Regions from separate parts of the Streptomyces bacillaris genome, predicted to be linked through region 2. Evidence: riboswitches for the same ligand, from Rfam matches in the RefSeq annotation. Region 2 holds a riboswitch; the other holds the start of a gene.
What was found. A riboswitch is a leader RNA that binds a small molecule or an ion and turns the genes downstream of it on or off. The one in region 2 is predicted to bind S-adenosylmethionine.
Positions count from the first base shown of each region.

Region 1: another riboswitch for S-adenosylmethionine. It lies ahead of thrC (threonine synthase); the one in region 2 lies ahead of DJ476_RS26335 (aminotransferase class V-fold PLP-dependent enzyme).

Region 1 covers NZ_CP029378.1:3,481,232-3,488,583, forward strand. Annotated here, with positions in the region: gene groL (chaperonin GroEL) at 1-288, opposite strand, end outside; gene DJ476_RS14765 (cold-shock protein) at 691-897, opposite strand; gene DJ476_RS14770 (MoaD/ThiS family protein) at 1,309-1,587, opposite strand; gene thrC (threonine synthase) at 1,641-2,936, opposite strand; SAM riboswitch class I at 2,955-3,082, opposite strand; gene DJ476_RS14780 (glucosyl-3-phosphoglycerate synthase) at 3,236-4,186, shown strand; gene DJ476_RS14785 (alpha,alpha-trehalose-phosphate synthase (UDP-forming)) at 4,336-5,724, shown strand; gene otsB (trehalose-phosphatase) at 5,806-6,657, opposite strand; gene DJ476_RS14795 (DUF3263 domain-containing protein) at 6,869-7,180, opposite strand; gene DJ476_RS14800 (ABC transporter substrate-binding protein) at 7,251-7,352, opposite strand, start outside.
Region 2 covers NZ_CP029378.1:6,062,362-6,069,713, forward strand. Annotated here, with positions in the region: gene ctaE (aa3-type cytochrome oxidase subunit III) at 1-22, shown strand, start outside; gene qcrC (cytochrome bc1 complex diheme cytochrome c subunit) at 78-887, shown strand; gene qcrA (cytochrome bc1 complex Rieske iron-sulfur subunit) at 884-1,936, shown strand; gene qcrB (cytochrome bc1 complex cytochrome b subunit) at 1,933-3,579, shown strand; gene trpD (anthranilate phosphoribosyltransferase) at 3,702-4,766, shown strand; SAM riboswitch class IV at 4,850-4,967, shown strand; gene DJ476_RS26335 (aminotransferase class V-fold PLP-dependent enzyme) at 5,175-6,557, shown strand; gene DJ476_RS26340 (Lrp/AsnC family transcriptional regulator) at 6,614-6,895, opposite strand; gene DJ476_RS26345 (rhomboid family intramembrane serine protease) at 6,892-7,352, opposite strand, start outside.

The DNA of each region.
Region 1 (7,352 bases), 2.6 Mb from region 2:
CTGGGCGAGGACGGTGGCGGTGGTCGTACCGTCGCCGGCGACGTCGTCCGTCTTCTTGGCGACCTCCTTGACCAGCTCCGCACCGATCTTCTCGTACGGGTCCTCGAGCTCGATCTCCTTGGCGATGGATACACCATCGTTGGTGATCGTGGGCGCGCCCCACTTCTTCTCGAGGACGACGTTACGGCCCTTGGGGCCGAGGGTGACCTTGACGGCGTCGGCGAGCTGGTTCATCCCGCGCTCGAGACCGCGCCGTGCCTCCTCGTCGAACGCGATGATCTTGGCCATGTGAAGTGGTCCTCCCGGACAGGGGTGGATTGCTCCGGACCGAGAGGCGCCCGCGACGGACGGCCTGCGTGCGTGGTGGTTCCTTGCCCCATCACGCGTGCGGGCCTCACCGGCCCGGTCCAAGTTCTGTCACTCTCACCTGGAGAGTGCTAATGCCAATGATTAGCACTCGACCCCCGAGAGTGCAAGCGCCTTCGACGAGAGCCCGCCATGCGGTCCCGGACCGGCCCCCGCCCGATCCGGGGCCGATCCGGGCGTCCTCGCAGGCCGGTTCGGGCGTCCCCACGGGCCGGTCCGGGCGTGCCCGCAGGTCGGCCCCGGCACGCGCGTAGGGCCCGATCCCCGGATGCCGGGGTCGGGCCCTACGTGCGTGAGTAGTGACGGCGGACGGCCGTGTCGGGCTCAGCCGACGGCGAGCTTGACCATGTCTGCCTGGGGCCCCTTCTGGCCCTGCGAGATCTCGAATTCAACTCGCTGACCCTCTTCGAGGGTGCGGTACCCGTCCATCTGGATCGCGCTGTAGTGGACGAAAACATCCGCACCACCGTCGACCGCGATGAAGCCGTACCCCTTCTCCGCGTTGAACCACTTGACGGTGCCCTGAGCCATGCCTAACTCCCCTATAACTGGCCCTTGCACGGGACCGCACTTCGCGGCCCCGGGTCGGAACTCACCCTCCGACAGGAGAGGGTGCGCAGCGCCGCAGCGCGTCGACCGCGGCCGAATGTATCCGCCCAACTGCCCTCTGCAACAGGTCAATCGGACGAGAATTCTGGGCACGGCCGAACGCCCGAATATGCGGGATTGCTGAAATTTACGGGCAAGTCGGGCCAGGCAAAGGCCACTTATGCCTCAAGGGGTTCACGCACTTTGGCTGCTTCTTATCGGGTCCGGGCGCATTCTCATATGCGGGCGGCGCGTGCAGCGGAGGGGGTTTCCCCAACTGTACCGTGCTCAACCATGCAGAATTGCCCCCTCCTCCCCGAGGGGTGGAGGGGGCAATGGTGTTCGTACGGGTGTTCAGCAGCCGCCGGCCACGGCGGGGATGATCGAGATACCGGCGCCGTCCGGCGTGGCCGCGTCCAGGCCGCCCTCGAAGCGCACGTCGTCGTCGTTGACGTACACGTTCACGAAGCGGCGCAGCTTGCCCCGGTCGTCCAGGACGCGGGCGGCGATGCCCGGGTGGTCCTTCTCCAGGGACTCGATGACCTCGGCGAGCGTGGCGCCCTCGGCCGGGACCTCGGCCTGGCCGCCGGTGTAGGTGCGGAGGATGGTGGGGATGCGGACCTTGACGCTCATGACGGAGGCCTTTCTGACTGCTGCGGTCGGGGCGATCGGGGCGATCGGGATGATCAGGCGGCGGCGAGGCCCGCGGCGCGGAACGCGTCCAGGCTCGGCTTGATGGTGGCCGTCGCCTGCGAGGTCGCGGAGACCGCGTCGAGCGTCTTGAGCCCGTCACCGGTGTTCAGGACGACGGTGGTGAGCGCCGGGTCGATCACCCCGGCCTCGATCAGCTTCTTCGTCACGCCGACCGTCACACCGCCCGCCGTCTCACCGAAGATGCCCTCGGTGCGCGCCAGCAGCTTGATCGCGTCGACGACCTGCTCGTCGTTGACGTCCTCCACCGCGCCGCCCGTGCGGCGGGCGATGTCCAGGACGTACGGGCCGTCCGCCGGGTTGCCGATGGCCAGGGACTTGGCGATGGTGTTCGGCTTCTGGGGCCGTACGACGTCGTGCCCGGCCTTGAAGGCGGCGGAGACCGGGGAGCAGCCCTCGGCCTGGGCGCCGAAGATCTTGTACGGCCGGTCCTCGACCAGGCCGAGCCTGATCAGCTCCTGGAACCCCTTGTCGATCTTCGTCAGCTGGGAGCCGGACGCGATCGGGATGACGATCTGGTCGGGCAGCCGCCAGCCGAGCTGCTCGCAGATCTCGAACGCCAGGGTCTTGGAGCCCTCGCCGTAGTACGGCCGCAGGTTGACGTTGACGAAGCCCCAGCCCTCGCCGAGCGGGTCCCCGATCAGCTCGGAGCAGAAGCGGTTCACGTCGTCGTAGTTGCCCTCGATGCCGACCAGCTCACCGCCGTACACCGCGGCCATGACGACCTTGCCCTGCTCCAGGTCGTGCGGGATGAAGACGCAGGAGCGCAGTCCGGCGCGGGCGGCGGCGGCGCCGACGGCACCGGCCAGGTTGCCCGTGGAGGAGCAGGAGAGGGTGGTGAAACCGAAGGCTCGGGCGGCCTCGACGGCGATCGCGACGACGCGGTCCTTGAAGGAGTGCGTCGGGTTGCCGGAGTCGTCCTTGACGTACAGACCGCCGGTGACGCCCAGCTCGCGGGCGAGGTTGTCGGCCTTGACCAGCTTGGTGAAGCCGGGGTTCAGGTTGGGCTTGTCGGCCACGTCGGCGGGGACCGGCAGCAGTGGGGCGTAGCGCCAGATGTTGTCGGGACCGGCCTCGATGCGCTTGCGCAGCGCCTCCGGGTCACCGGCCGGCAGGTCGTACGCCACTTCCAGCGGCCCGAAACAGGACGCACAGGCGAACAGGGGGCCGAGGTCGAAACGCTCGCCGCACTCGCGGCAGGAAAGCGCCACGGCGGGACCGAGGTCCACGGAAGCGGTGGTGGCATTACCTGCGATGGTCTGAACAGCCATGATGGCGGAGGCCCTTTCTCCTCATCTTCCTCGCAGCGCATTTCGCCGCAAGACGGAATTGGCACCTTCCCCACCGTGACCTCGCGGTCGGCAGGAGGGTTGCCGGGACTTCAACGGGCCGTTCCCTCAGTCCCTCTGGATGAGCTCTGTGGCACCGGATCTTCGATCCAGGCGTTTGTGTGACGACGGACCCCGACATGCGACGGTCGTCCGCGTTGTTCAAGACTGTAACCGAAGGACGGGACGGTTGAGATAGTCGTCCGAACGGCGAGATGGATCACACACAGGGAGTTCAGACCGTGCTCGAAGAGGTGGAACGCTGGCTGACCAGGCGGTCCTGGTCGTCCGCCGACCGCCCGCTGGACCGGCTCCTCGACGCCCGGACCGCCGAACCGCACCGCACCTCGGTGAGTGTGGTGCTGCCCGCGCTGAACGAGGAGGCCACGGTCGGTGCGATCGTGGCGACGATCCGGCGGGAGCTGATGGAGAAGGTCCGGCTGGTGGACGAGCTGGTGGTGATCGACTCCGGTTCGACCGACGCCACCGCCGCCGTCGCCCGGGAGGCGGGCGCCCGGGTGGTCCACCGGGACGCGATCCTGCCCCGGATACCGGCCGTGCCGGGCAAGGGCGAGGTCCTCTGGCGGTCGCTCCTGGTGACCAGCGGGGAGATCGTCTGCTTCGTCGACGCGGACCTCAAGGACTTCTCGGCGGACTTCGTCTCGGGGACGGTCGGGCCGCTGCTGACCGATCCGGCGGTGCACTTCGTCAAGGCGATGTACGACCGTCCGCTCGGCGACACCGCAGGTCAGGGCGGTCGCGTCACCGAGCTGGTGGCCCGCCCACTGCTCAATCTGCACTGGCCGCAGCTGGCCGGGTTCGTGCAGCCGCTGGGCGGCGAGTACGCGGTGCGGCGCTCGCTGCTGGAGCGGCTGCCCTTCCCGGTCGGTTACGGAGTGGAGCTGGGGCTCCTGGTCGACGCGCTGCACACCGTGGGCCTCGACGCGCTGGGCCAGGTCGACGTGGGGGTGCGGCGCCACCGCCACCAGGACGGGCAGGCGCTGGGCCGGATGGCTGCGGCGATCTACCGCACGGCCCAGCTCCGGCTCTCCCGGGGCCATCTGGTGCGGCCCGCGCTGACGCAGTTCGAGCGGGGCGCGGAGGGGTTCGTACCGCGCACCCATGCGGTGGACACGGAGGAGCGGCCGCCGATGCGGGAGATCGCGGAGTACGCGGAGCGGTGGGCGGCGTGAGGCGCGCGCGGGGCTTCGGCAGCCCTGAGGCGTGCGCGGGCGAGGCGGCCGGCGTGAGGCGTGCGCGGGCGCGGTGGGCGGCGCGGTGCCGGTGACCGATCCTCCGGACGCGCGTTTGGCGGCTTCCCTCACGGGCTAGGTTCCGCTACATGGTCACCGAGCATGCCGAAGCCACCGCCCAGGTCCTCGTCGCGTCCAACCGCGGCCCCATCACGTACACGCTCGGCGAGGACGGAACGCTCGACGCCAAGCGCGGCGGCGGGGGTCTCGTCTCCGGGCTGAGCGCCGTCGACGACAAGCTGTGGGTCTGTGCGGCCCTCGGGGACGGCGACCGCGAGGCGGTGCGACGCGGGGTCGGTGAGCCGGGCGTACGGATGCTGGACATCGACGCCGAGGTCCACGCCGACGCGTACAACGGCATCGCCAACTCCGTGCTGTGGTTCGTCCACCACCTGCTGTACCAGACCCCCGTGGAGCCGGTCTTCGACGCGGAGTTCCGGCGGCAGTGGGCCTCCTACGAGACGTACAACCGGGCCTTCGCCCAGGCCCTCGCGGAGGAGGCGGGGGAAGGCGCCTCGGTCCTCGTCCAGGACTACCACCTGGCCCTGGTCCCCGGGATGCTCCGCGAGCTGCGCCCGGATCTGCGGATCGGCCACTTCTCGCACACCCCGTGGGCGCCGGTGGACTACTTCCGGCTGCTGCCCGACGACATCGGTGAGCAGTTGCTGCGGGGCATCCTCGGCGCGGACCGGGCCGCGTTCCTGACCCGGCGGTGGGCGGACGCGTTCATCGGCTGCTGTACGGAGATCCTCGGCGGGACGGGCCGGACCCGGATCGGGGTGCACGGGCTGGGGGCGGACGCGGACTTCCTGCGCCGACGCTCGCGCGAGGCGGACGTGGACGAGCGGATGGCGGCGCTGCGGGAGCAGGTGGGCGAGAACCGGAAGACGATCGTGCGGGTGGACCGCACGGAGCTGTCCAAGAACATCGTGCGCGGCCTGCACGCCTACCGGGCCCTGCTGGAGGCCCACCCGGAGTGGCGCGAACACGTGGTCCATGTGGCCTTCGCCTACCCCTCCCGCCAGGACCTCGCGGTCTACCGGGACTACACGGCGGCGGTGCAGTCGCTGGCCACGGAGATCAACGGGGCTTACGGGACCGAGAGTTGGACGCCTGTCGTCCTCCACGTGAAGGACGACTTCGCCCGCTCGCTCGCCGCGTACCGGCTGGCGGACGTGGCCCTGGTCAACCCGATCCGCGACGGCATGAACCTGGTCGCCAAGGAGGTCCCCGTCGTCTCCGACCACGGCTGCGCGCTGGTGCTGTCACGGGAGGCGGGGGCGTACGAGGAACTGGGCGAGGACGCGATCGTGGTGAACCCGTACGACGTGACGGGCACGGCGGAGGCGCTCCACGAGGCCCTGTCGATGGGCGCCGAGGAGCGGACGGGCCGCACGAAGCGGCTGGCGGAGGCGGCGACGGCGCTCCCGCCGCAGCGGTGGTTCCTGGATCAGCTGGAGGCGCTGCGGCAGGAGTGAGGGGAGCCGCTTACGGCGCTCCCGGCACTTCCGGTACGACTACGGCTCAGAGGCGGCCGGCCAGGTCTGTGCAAGTACGACTCAGAGGCGGTCGGCCAGCGCTGCCAGGAACTCCACCACGGCGGCCGGCCCCGGCACCAACAGGTCGGCGCGCTCGGCCAGTTCGGGCACCTCGGCGCTGCCGCTGCACACCAGCAGCCCCGGGATTCCTTCCGTGCCCGCGCCGCGCAGCTTCTCCACGGTGGCGAAGGCGGCGAGGTCCCCGAGGTCGTCGCCCGCGTACAGCACGGAGGTGGCGCCCACCTCCCGTACGTACTCCGCGAGCGCGACGCCCTTGTCCATGCCCGGCGGGCGCAACTCCAGCACCTGGCGGCCCGGTTCGAGGATCAGCCCGTGGCGGGCGGCCAGCTCGCCGAGAGGGCCGCGCAGGGTCTCGAAGGCCGCCTGCGGGTCGTCGGCGCGGCGGGTGTGGACGGCGACGGCCTGGCCCTTCTCCTCGATCCAGGTGCCGTGCCAGGCGCCGAACTCGTGCAGTACGCCGGGGAGTTCGGCCCGCGCCTCGGCCACGCCGGCGTGCGGGGCGGGGGCGTTCACGGTGCCGGTGGCGGCGTCCCAGCGCTCGGCGCCGTAGTGGCCGAGGACGACGAGGTGGTCCAGACCGGTGACGCCCGCGAAGCCGCCGTACCGTACGGCCACGCCCGCGGGGCGGCCGGTGATCACGGCGATCGAGGCGACCTTCGGGGCGAGCGCGGCGAGCGCCTCGGCGGCGCCGGGGTGGGCGCGGGCCTGCTCGGGGTCGGGGACGATGTCGGCGAGCGTGCCGTCGAAGTCGAGAGCGACGACCGCGCGGTCGGGCCGCTGGAGGATGGCCTCCAGGCCCTCCCGGCCGGCCGGGGTGGTCGGGGTCGGCAGATGTACGGAGTGGCTGCCCATGGGGTGAGCGTAGCAATCCGCCCCCTCCGGCGATTGAGGAGCGGAGGTTCGGGGGCAGCGCCCTGGACCTACCGGGGCTCCGCCCCGCACCCCGCTCCTCAATCGCCGGAGAGGCTTGAATTGCGCCCCGCAGCCGAAAGCCGACGGGGCAAAATCCAGCCCCTCCGGCGTTTGAGGAGCGGGGGCGCGGGGGCAGCGCCCCCGAGGGCCGTCACCGTCTCCCCCGGCGCTCCTCCTTCAGGCGGCGGAGGCGGTTCACCGTGACCGGGTCCTCCCGTAGCGCCCGCTCGTCCTCGATCAGCGCGTTGAGGAGCTGGAAGTACCGCACCGGGGACATCCCCAGCTCCTCCCGGATCGCCCGCTCCTTCGCCCCGGGCCCCGCCCACGACCTCCGCTCCAGCGCGAGCACCGCCCGCGCCCGGGCGGACAGCTCGGCGGAAGCGGACGGCAGGGGCTCGGAGCCGGAGCCGGGCTCGGCACCGGAGACGGAGTCGGCGCCGGGCTCGGAGTCGGAGGTGGTCATACGGCCAACCTAGCCGCGACCACCCACACCGCGCCCCGCCCCCGGCTCTGCCCCCGGCACCCGCGCCCCGCTACTCCGCGCTCTCCGCCCGCGTCGCCTCGGCCGCTATCGAGCCGAGCACCCGCTCCGGGCTGCCGCCGGGGGCGACCGCCTCGCCGATGTTCTTCTTGAC
Region 2 (7,352 bases):
AACGATCTACATGATCAAGTAACCGGGCTCGCACCCACCCACCATCGACGCAGAAGATCCTGACACCGGGGTAATCCGTGAAAAAGCTCTCCGCACGACGACGCCATCCGCTGGCGGCGGTCGTCGTACTACTCCTCGCGCTGGCGGCTACCGGGGGGCTGTACGCCGCGTTTGCGCCTGCGGGCAAGGCGCAGGCCGATGAAACCGCCCAGTCCCTCGCCATCGACGAGGGCAAGAAGCTCTACACCGTAGGCTGCGCCAGCTGCCACGGAACCGGCGGTCAGGGCACCACCGACGGGCCGTCCCTCGTGGGCGTGGGCTCCGCCGCCGTCGACTTCCAGGTCGGTACGGGCCGTATGCCCGCGCAGCAGCCGGGCGCCCAGGTACCGAAGAAGAAGAAGATCTACACCCAGGCGGAGATCGACCAGCTCGCGGCGTACGTCGCGTCGCTCGGCGCCGGTCCGATCACGCCGACCGACAAGCAGGTCGACCCGGCCGGCGCGGACATCGCCAAGGGTGGCGAACTGTTCCGCAACAACTGCGCCCAGTGCCACAACTTCACCGGCCAGGGAGGCGCGCTGACCAACGGCAAGTACGCCCCCAGCCTGGAAGGCGTGAGCCCGAAGCACATCTACGAGGCCATGCAGACCGGCCCGCAGTCGATGCCCTCCTTCCCCGACACGATCATGCCGGAGCAGGAGAAGAAGGACATCATCGCGTACATCAAGTCCGTGAACGGTGAGGAGACGCCGAGTCCCGGCGGTCTCGCCCTCGGCGGTCTCGGCCCGGTCAGTGAGGGGCTCTTCGCCTGGATCTTCGGGCTGGGCGCACTCGTCGCAGCCGCCGCCTGGGTCGCGGCCCACACCGCTAAGGCCAAGAAGTCATGAGTAGCCAAAAGATTCCAGAAGACAACCTGCCCGTAGTGCAGGAGACCGCGCAGGGCGCGGTGGAGGGTACGGACGACCCGTTCGCCGACCCCGGGCTGCCGGCGCACAAGCCGCGTATCCAGGACATCGACGAACGCGCCGCGAACCGCTCCGAGCGGGCCGTCGCGTTCATGTTCACGCTCTCGATGCTGTCGACGGTGGGCTTCATCGCGTCGTACGTCATCTTCCCCGTGGACAAGATCGTCTACATCTGGCCCTTCGGCCATGTCAGCCCCCTCAACTTCTCCCTGGGGCTGACGCTCGGCTTCGCGCTCTTCTTCATCGGCGCAGGCGCCGTCCACTGGGCGCGCACCCTGATGTCCGACGTCGAGGTCGCCGACGAGCGCCACCCGATCGAGGCGACCCCCGAGGTCAAGGCCAAGGTCCTCGCCGACTTCAAGGCCGGTGCCGAGGAGTCCGCGATCGGCCGCCGCAAGCTCATCCGCACGACCCTCTTCGGTGCGCTGGCCCTGGTGCCGCTCTCCGGTGTGGTGCTGCTGCGCGACCTCGGTCCGCTCCCGGAGAAGAAGCTCCGGACCACGATGTGGGCCAAGGGCAAGCTGCTCGTCAACATGAACACGGGCGAGCCGCTCCGTCCGGAGCACGTCCCCGTGGGATCGCTGACCTTCGCCAAGCCCGAGGGCCTGGAGGAGGACTCGCACGACTTCCTCTCGCAGATCGCCAAGGCCGCGCTGATGATCGTCCGCATCGAACCGGACGACATCAAGGACAAGCGCCAGCGCGACTGGGCCCACGAGGGCATCGTGGCCTTCTCCAAGATCTGCACCCACGTCGGCTGCCCGATCAGCCTGTACGAGCAGCAGACACACCACGTGCTCTGCCCGTGCCACCAGTCCACCTTCGACCTCTCCGACGGCGCCCGCGTCATCTTCGGTCCGGCCGGCCACGCGCTTCCGCAGCTGCGGATCGGCGTGAACAGCGAGGGCAACCTCGAGGCGCTCGGTGACTTCGACGAGCCCGTCGGTCCGTCCTTCTGGGAGCGCGGATGAGTACTGCGACCACCACCCCGCCCGCCGACCAGGCGGGACAGCGCAAGGCACCCGCGGGCGAGCGGGTCGCCGACTGGGCCGACGGCCGACTGGGCATCTACGGCCTGGCCAAGGCCAACATGCGCAAGATCTTCCCGGACCACTGGTCCTTCATGCTCGGTGAAGTGGCGCTCTTCAGCTTCATCATCATCATCCTCACGGGTGTGTACCTGACGCTGTTCTTCCAGCCGAGCATGACCGAGGTCGTCTACCACGGCCCGTACGAGCCCATGCAGGGCATCCGGATGTCGGAGGCCTACGCCTCCACGCTGAAGATCAGCTTCGAGGTCCGCGGCGGTCTGCTCGTCCGGCAGATCCACCACTGGGCCGCCCTGATCTTCCTCGCGGCGATGTTCGTGCACATGATGCGCGTCTTCTTCACGGGCGCCTTCCGCAAGCCGCGCGAGATCAACTGGGTCTTCGGCTTCCTGCTCTTCGTGCTCGGCATGTTCACCGGCTTCACCGGCTACTCCCTCCCGGACGACCTGCTCTCCGGTACGGGTGTCCGCTTCACCCAGGGCGCCATCCTGTCCGTGCCGATCGTCGGTACGTACATCTCGATGTTCCTGTTCGGCGGCGAGTTCCCCGGCCACGACTTCGTGGCCCGGTTCTACTCGATCCACATCCTGCTGCTGCCGGGCATCATGCTCGGTCTGCTGGTGGCCCACCTCATCCTGGTGGTCTTCCACAAGCACACGCAGTACCCGGGCCCCGGCAAGACGAACAAGAACGTCGTCGGCATGCCGCTGCTGCCGGTCTACATGGCCAAGGCCGGAGGCTTCTTCTTCCTCGTCTTCGGCATCATCGCGATCATCTCGGCCATCGCCACGATCAACCCGATCTGGGCGCTCGGACCGTACCGCCCGGACCAGGTGTCCACCGGCGCCCAGCCCGACTGGTACATGGGCTTCGCCGAGGGTCTGGTCCGTGTGATGCCCGGCTGGGAGATCAGCCACTGGGGCTACACGCTCAACCTCGGCGTATTCATCCCGCTGGTCGGCTTCGGCCTGGTGCTCACCCTGCCCGCGGTGTACCCGTTCATCGAGTCCTGGATCACCGGGGACAAGCGCGAGCACCACATCCTGGACCGCCCGCGCAACGCCCCGACCCGTACGGGGCTCGGCGTCGCCTGGATCACCGCGTACTTCATCGGCCTCGTCGGCGGTGGTAACGACCTGTGGGCCACGCACTTCCACCTGTCGATCAACGCCATCACCTGGTTCGTCCGGATCTTCTTCTTCGTCGGACCGGTCATCGCCTTCATCGTCACCAAGCGGATCTGCCTCGGCCTCCAGCGCCGCGACAAGGAGAAGGTGCTGCACGGTCGCGAGACCGGCATCATCAAGCGCCTGCCGCACGGTGAGTTCGTGGAGATCCACGAGCCGCTGTCCCAGGACAAGCTGCACACGCTCACCCAGCACCACCAGTACAAGCCGCTCGAACTCGGCCCCGAGGTCGACGAGAACGGCGTAAAGCGCAAGATCCCCGTACTGGAGAAGGTCCGGGCCAAGCTCAGCAAGGGCTACTACGGCGAGAACAACCAGATCGCCAAGCCCACCGTCGAGGAGTACAAGGAGATCACCGAGGGCCACGGCCACCACTGATCACCTGAACTGATCGCCACCGCGGGAGCCCCGTCCATTCGATGGACGGGGCTCTTCGCGGTCCCGGTGGCTGGATAGGGTGGAGCCGTATCTTTCCCGGCTGTGGACCCCTGGAGCGGACCATGAACGTTGTGACCCCGAGCGGCGGCGACAGCGTGGCGGACCGTTCCTGGCCCGGCCTGCTGAACCCCCTGCTGCGCGGCGAGAACCTCTCCTCCGAGGAGACCGCCTGGGCGATGGACCGCATCATGAGCGGCGAGGCCACCGACGCGCAGATCGCCGGCTTCGCGGTGGCGCTGCGGGCCAAGGGCGAGACCGTCGAGGAGGTCACCGGGCTGGTGCGCGCGATGTACGCGCACGCCAACACCATCGAGGTGCCCGGCCGCACCGTCGACATCGTCGGCACCGGCGGCGACCTCGCCAAGACCGTCAACATCTCGACCATGGCCGCGATCGTCATCGCCGGGACCGGCGCCAAGGTCGTCAAACACGGCAACCGGGCCGCCTCCTCCGCGAGCGGCTCCTCCGACGTCCTGGAGAAGCTGGGCGTCAACCTGGAGCTGACCCCGCAGCGGGTGGTGGAGGTCGCGGAGGCGGCGGGCATCACGTTCTGTTTCGCCGTCAAGTTCCACCCCGCCCTGCGGTACGCCGCCAAGGCCCGCAAGGAGCTGGGCGCGCAGACCACGTTCAACATCCTGGGACCCCTCACCAACCCGGCCCAGGTGCGCGCCCAGGCGATCGGGGTGGCCGACGCCCGGATGGCGCCCATCGTCGCGGGCGTGCTCGCGGAGCGGGGCAACTCGGCGCTTGTCTTCCGCGGTGACGACGGGCTCGACGAGCTGACCACCACCGCCACCTCGCGGATCTGGGTGGTCCGTGACGGGGAGGTGCGCGAGGAGCCGTTCGACCCGCGCGACGTCGGGCTGACCATCGTCCCCGTCGAGGCGCTGCGCGGCGCCGACGCCTCGTACAACGCCGATGTGGCCCGTCGGCTGCTGGACGGCGAGGGCGGCGCGGTACGGGAGGCGGTGCTGCTCAACGCGGCGGCGGCGCTCGTCGCGCTCGACCCGGGGACCGGCCCGCTGACCGAGCGGATCGCGGCGCAGATCCAGGTGGCCGCCGAGGCCATCGACTCCGGGGCCGCCAAGCGCGCCCTGGAGCGCTGGGTGGCGGCCAGTAACGCCTGAGACGCCGAATGTGACGCAGGGCGCAGTCCGGATGCCGGACCGCGCCCTTGCGCGTCCCCGTACGTATGGCAAGATGCTGCGCAGGTCATGAGTGACAGCGACTACGGCCCCGGCCCGCTGTCCGGCAACCCTCCGTCCGTGGCGGGGTGCCCCGGGTGAAGACCAGGCCGTAGGCAGCGAGGTCTGCGGCAAGCGCGGGCCCCTCGGCGTCCAATGGACGTCAGCCCCCGGGGTCCTGGTCCCTAGGGAGCCTTCTGTGAGCAAGCGAATGCGTTAGGGCTCGTCCCAGGGCTTCGTCACGCCCTGAGCTGACCGCCCTTCTTCAGCGCACCCTCTTTTCCTTCCTTCTCCGCGCCGCCGCGTATCCGCAGGCGCGCAGATTTCGCCTGCCTGTTACGGGAGTTCGCCATGTCTGTCTCCACCGCTGCCCTCGACTCGTCGGTTTGTGCCCCACTGCCCGTTCTGGGGCAGGATGTCACCGTTCCGCTCGTCACCGGCGGTGAAGTCACCTATGCCGCACTCGACTACGCCGCCAGCGCCCCGGCCCTCCAGCGGGTCTGGGACGACGTGGCCGCGTACGCCCCGTACTACGGCAGCGTCCACCGCGGTGCCGGATACCTCTCGCAGCTCTCCACCGACCTCTTCGAGAACAGCCGTCGCACGGTCGCGGAGTTCCTCGGCTGCCGCGCCGACGACCAGGTCGTCTTCACCCGCTCCACCACCGACTCCCTCAACCTGCTGGCCGCCGCGATCCCGGCCGGCTGCCAGGTCTTCGTGTACGAGACCGAGCACCACGCCTCCCTGCTGCCCTGGCGCGACGCCCAGGTCACCTACCTCAACGCGCCCCGCACCCCGGGCCAGGCGGTGGAGACCCTGGAGCGGGCGCTCGCGGACCGCGCCCCCTACGGCCCGGCCCTCGTCTGCGTGACCGGTGCCTCCAACGTGACCGGTGAGCTGTGGCCGGTGAAGGAACTGGCCGCCGCCGCGCACGCGCACGGGGCCCGGATCGTCCTGGACGCCGCCCAGCTCGCCCCGCACCACCCCGTGGACATCGCCGAACTGGACGTCGACTGGGTCGCGTTCTCCGGCCACAAGCTGTACGCGCCCTTCGGCTCGGGCGTCCTCGCGGGCCGCGCCGACTGGCTCCAGGCGGCCGAGCCGTACCTCGTCGGCGGCGGCGCCTCCCGCAAGGTCGCCCGGCGCGCGGACGGGGGCGTGGACGTCGACTGGCACACCACGGCCGCCCGCCACGAGGCCGGTTCGCCCAACGTGATCGGCGTCTACTCCATCGCCTCCGCCTGCAAGGCCCTCACCGAGGCGGGGTTCGACACCCTGGTGGCCCGGGAGCAGGAACTGGTGCGCCGGGTCCGTGAGGGGCTGGCCGAGGTGCCCGAGGTCCAGGTGCTCTCGCTCTTCGGGGACGACGCGCCCCGGGTCGGGGTCATCTCCTTCGTGGTGCGCGGCTGGAACAGCTCGCACTTCGCCGCCGCCCTCTCCGCCGAGTACGGCATCGGCGTCCGCGACGGCCTCTTCTGCGCCCACCCGCTGGTGCGCACCCTCCTCGGCAGCGACCCGCAGGACCCGGGCGAGTGCGGCGCCCCCGAGGCCGAGCCGGGCGAGCGCTCGCTCAACGCCATCCGCGTCAGCTTCGGGGCCGGTACGCCGGACGAGCACATCGAGCGGTTCCTGCGCGCGGTCTCCGAGCTGGTCCGCCAGGGCGCCCGGTGGAAGTACCGCACCGAGGACGGCCGTTGCGTCCCGGACCGGGGCGAGGCCGCCCGTACGGTTTGATACGCCTCGGCCGGGGACGGGCGCGCTGCCCGTCCCCGGCCGACGTGCGTACGGTCCTACGCGTCCAGGCCGATCGCGAACGCCGCCTCCAGGTCGTGCTGGGAGTACGTACGGAACGCCACATGGGTGTCGGTGCCCTCGACGCCCGGGATCTTGCTGATCCGGCCGGGGATGACGTCCGCGAGGTCGTCGTGGCGGGCGACCCGGACCATGGCGATCAGGTCGTAGGTGCCGGTGACGGAGAAGACCTCGCTGACACTGTCCAGCGCGGCGATGGCCTCGGCGATCTCCGGAATCCGGTCCACGCTGGTCTTGATGAGCACGATCGCGGTGATCACGGCTGTCTGTCTCCCTCGGTCGCCGTGGCTGGAACCTTCACCTTAGCCCCACCCCGATACCGCACCCAGGCGTAGAGGAACCCGGCCGCGAACCCCGCCACATGCGCCAGATACGCCACCCCCGGCCCCGCGTCCGCCGCCTGGGCGGCCGCCCACTGGAGCCCGAACCAGAAGACCAGCACGATCCAGGCCGGGAAGCGCAGCGGCAGGAAGAAGAGGAACGGGAAGAGGCTGGTCACCCGGGCCTTCGGGAACAGGTACAGGAAGGCGCCGAGCACCGCCGAGATCGCGCCGGAGGCGCCGACCAGCGTCTGGCCCGAGTCCGCGTGGACCGCCGCGTAGCAGACCAGCGCCAGATAGCCGCACCCCACGTAGAAGAGCGCGAAGTGGACCCGGCCCATCCGCTCCTCGGCCATCGCCCCGAACACGTACAGGAAGAGCAGGTTGCCCAGCAGGT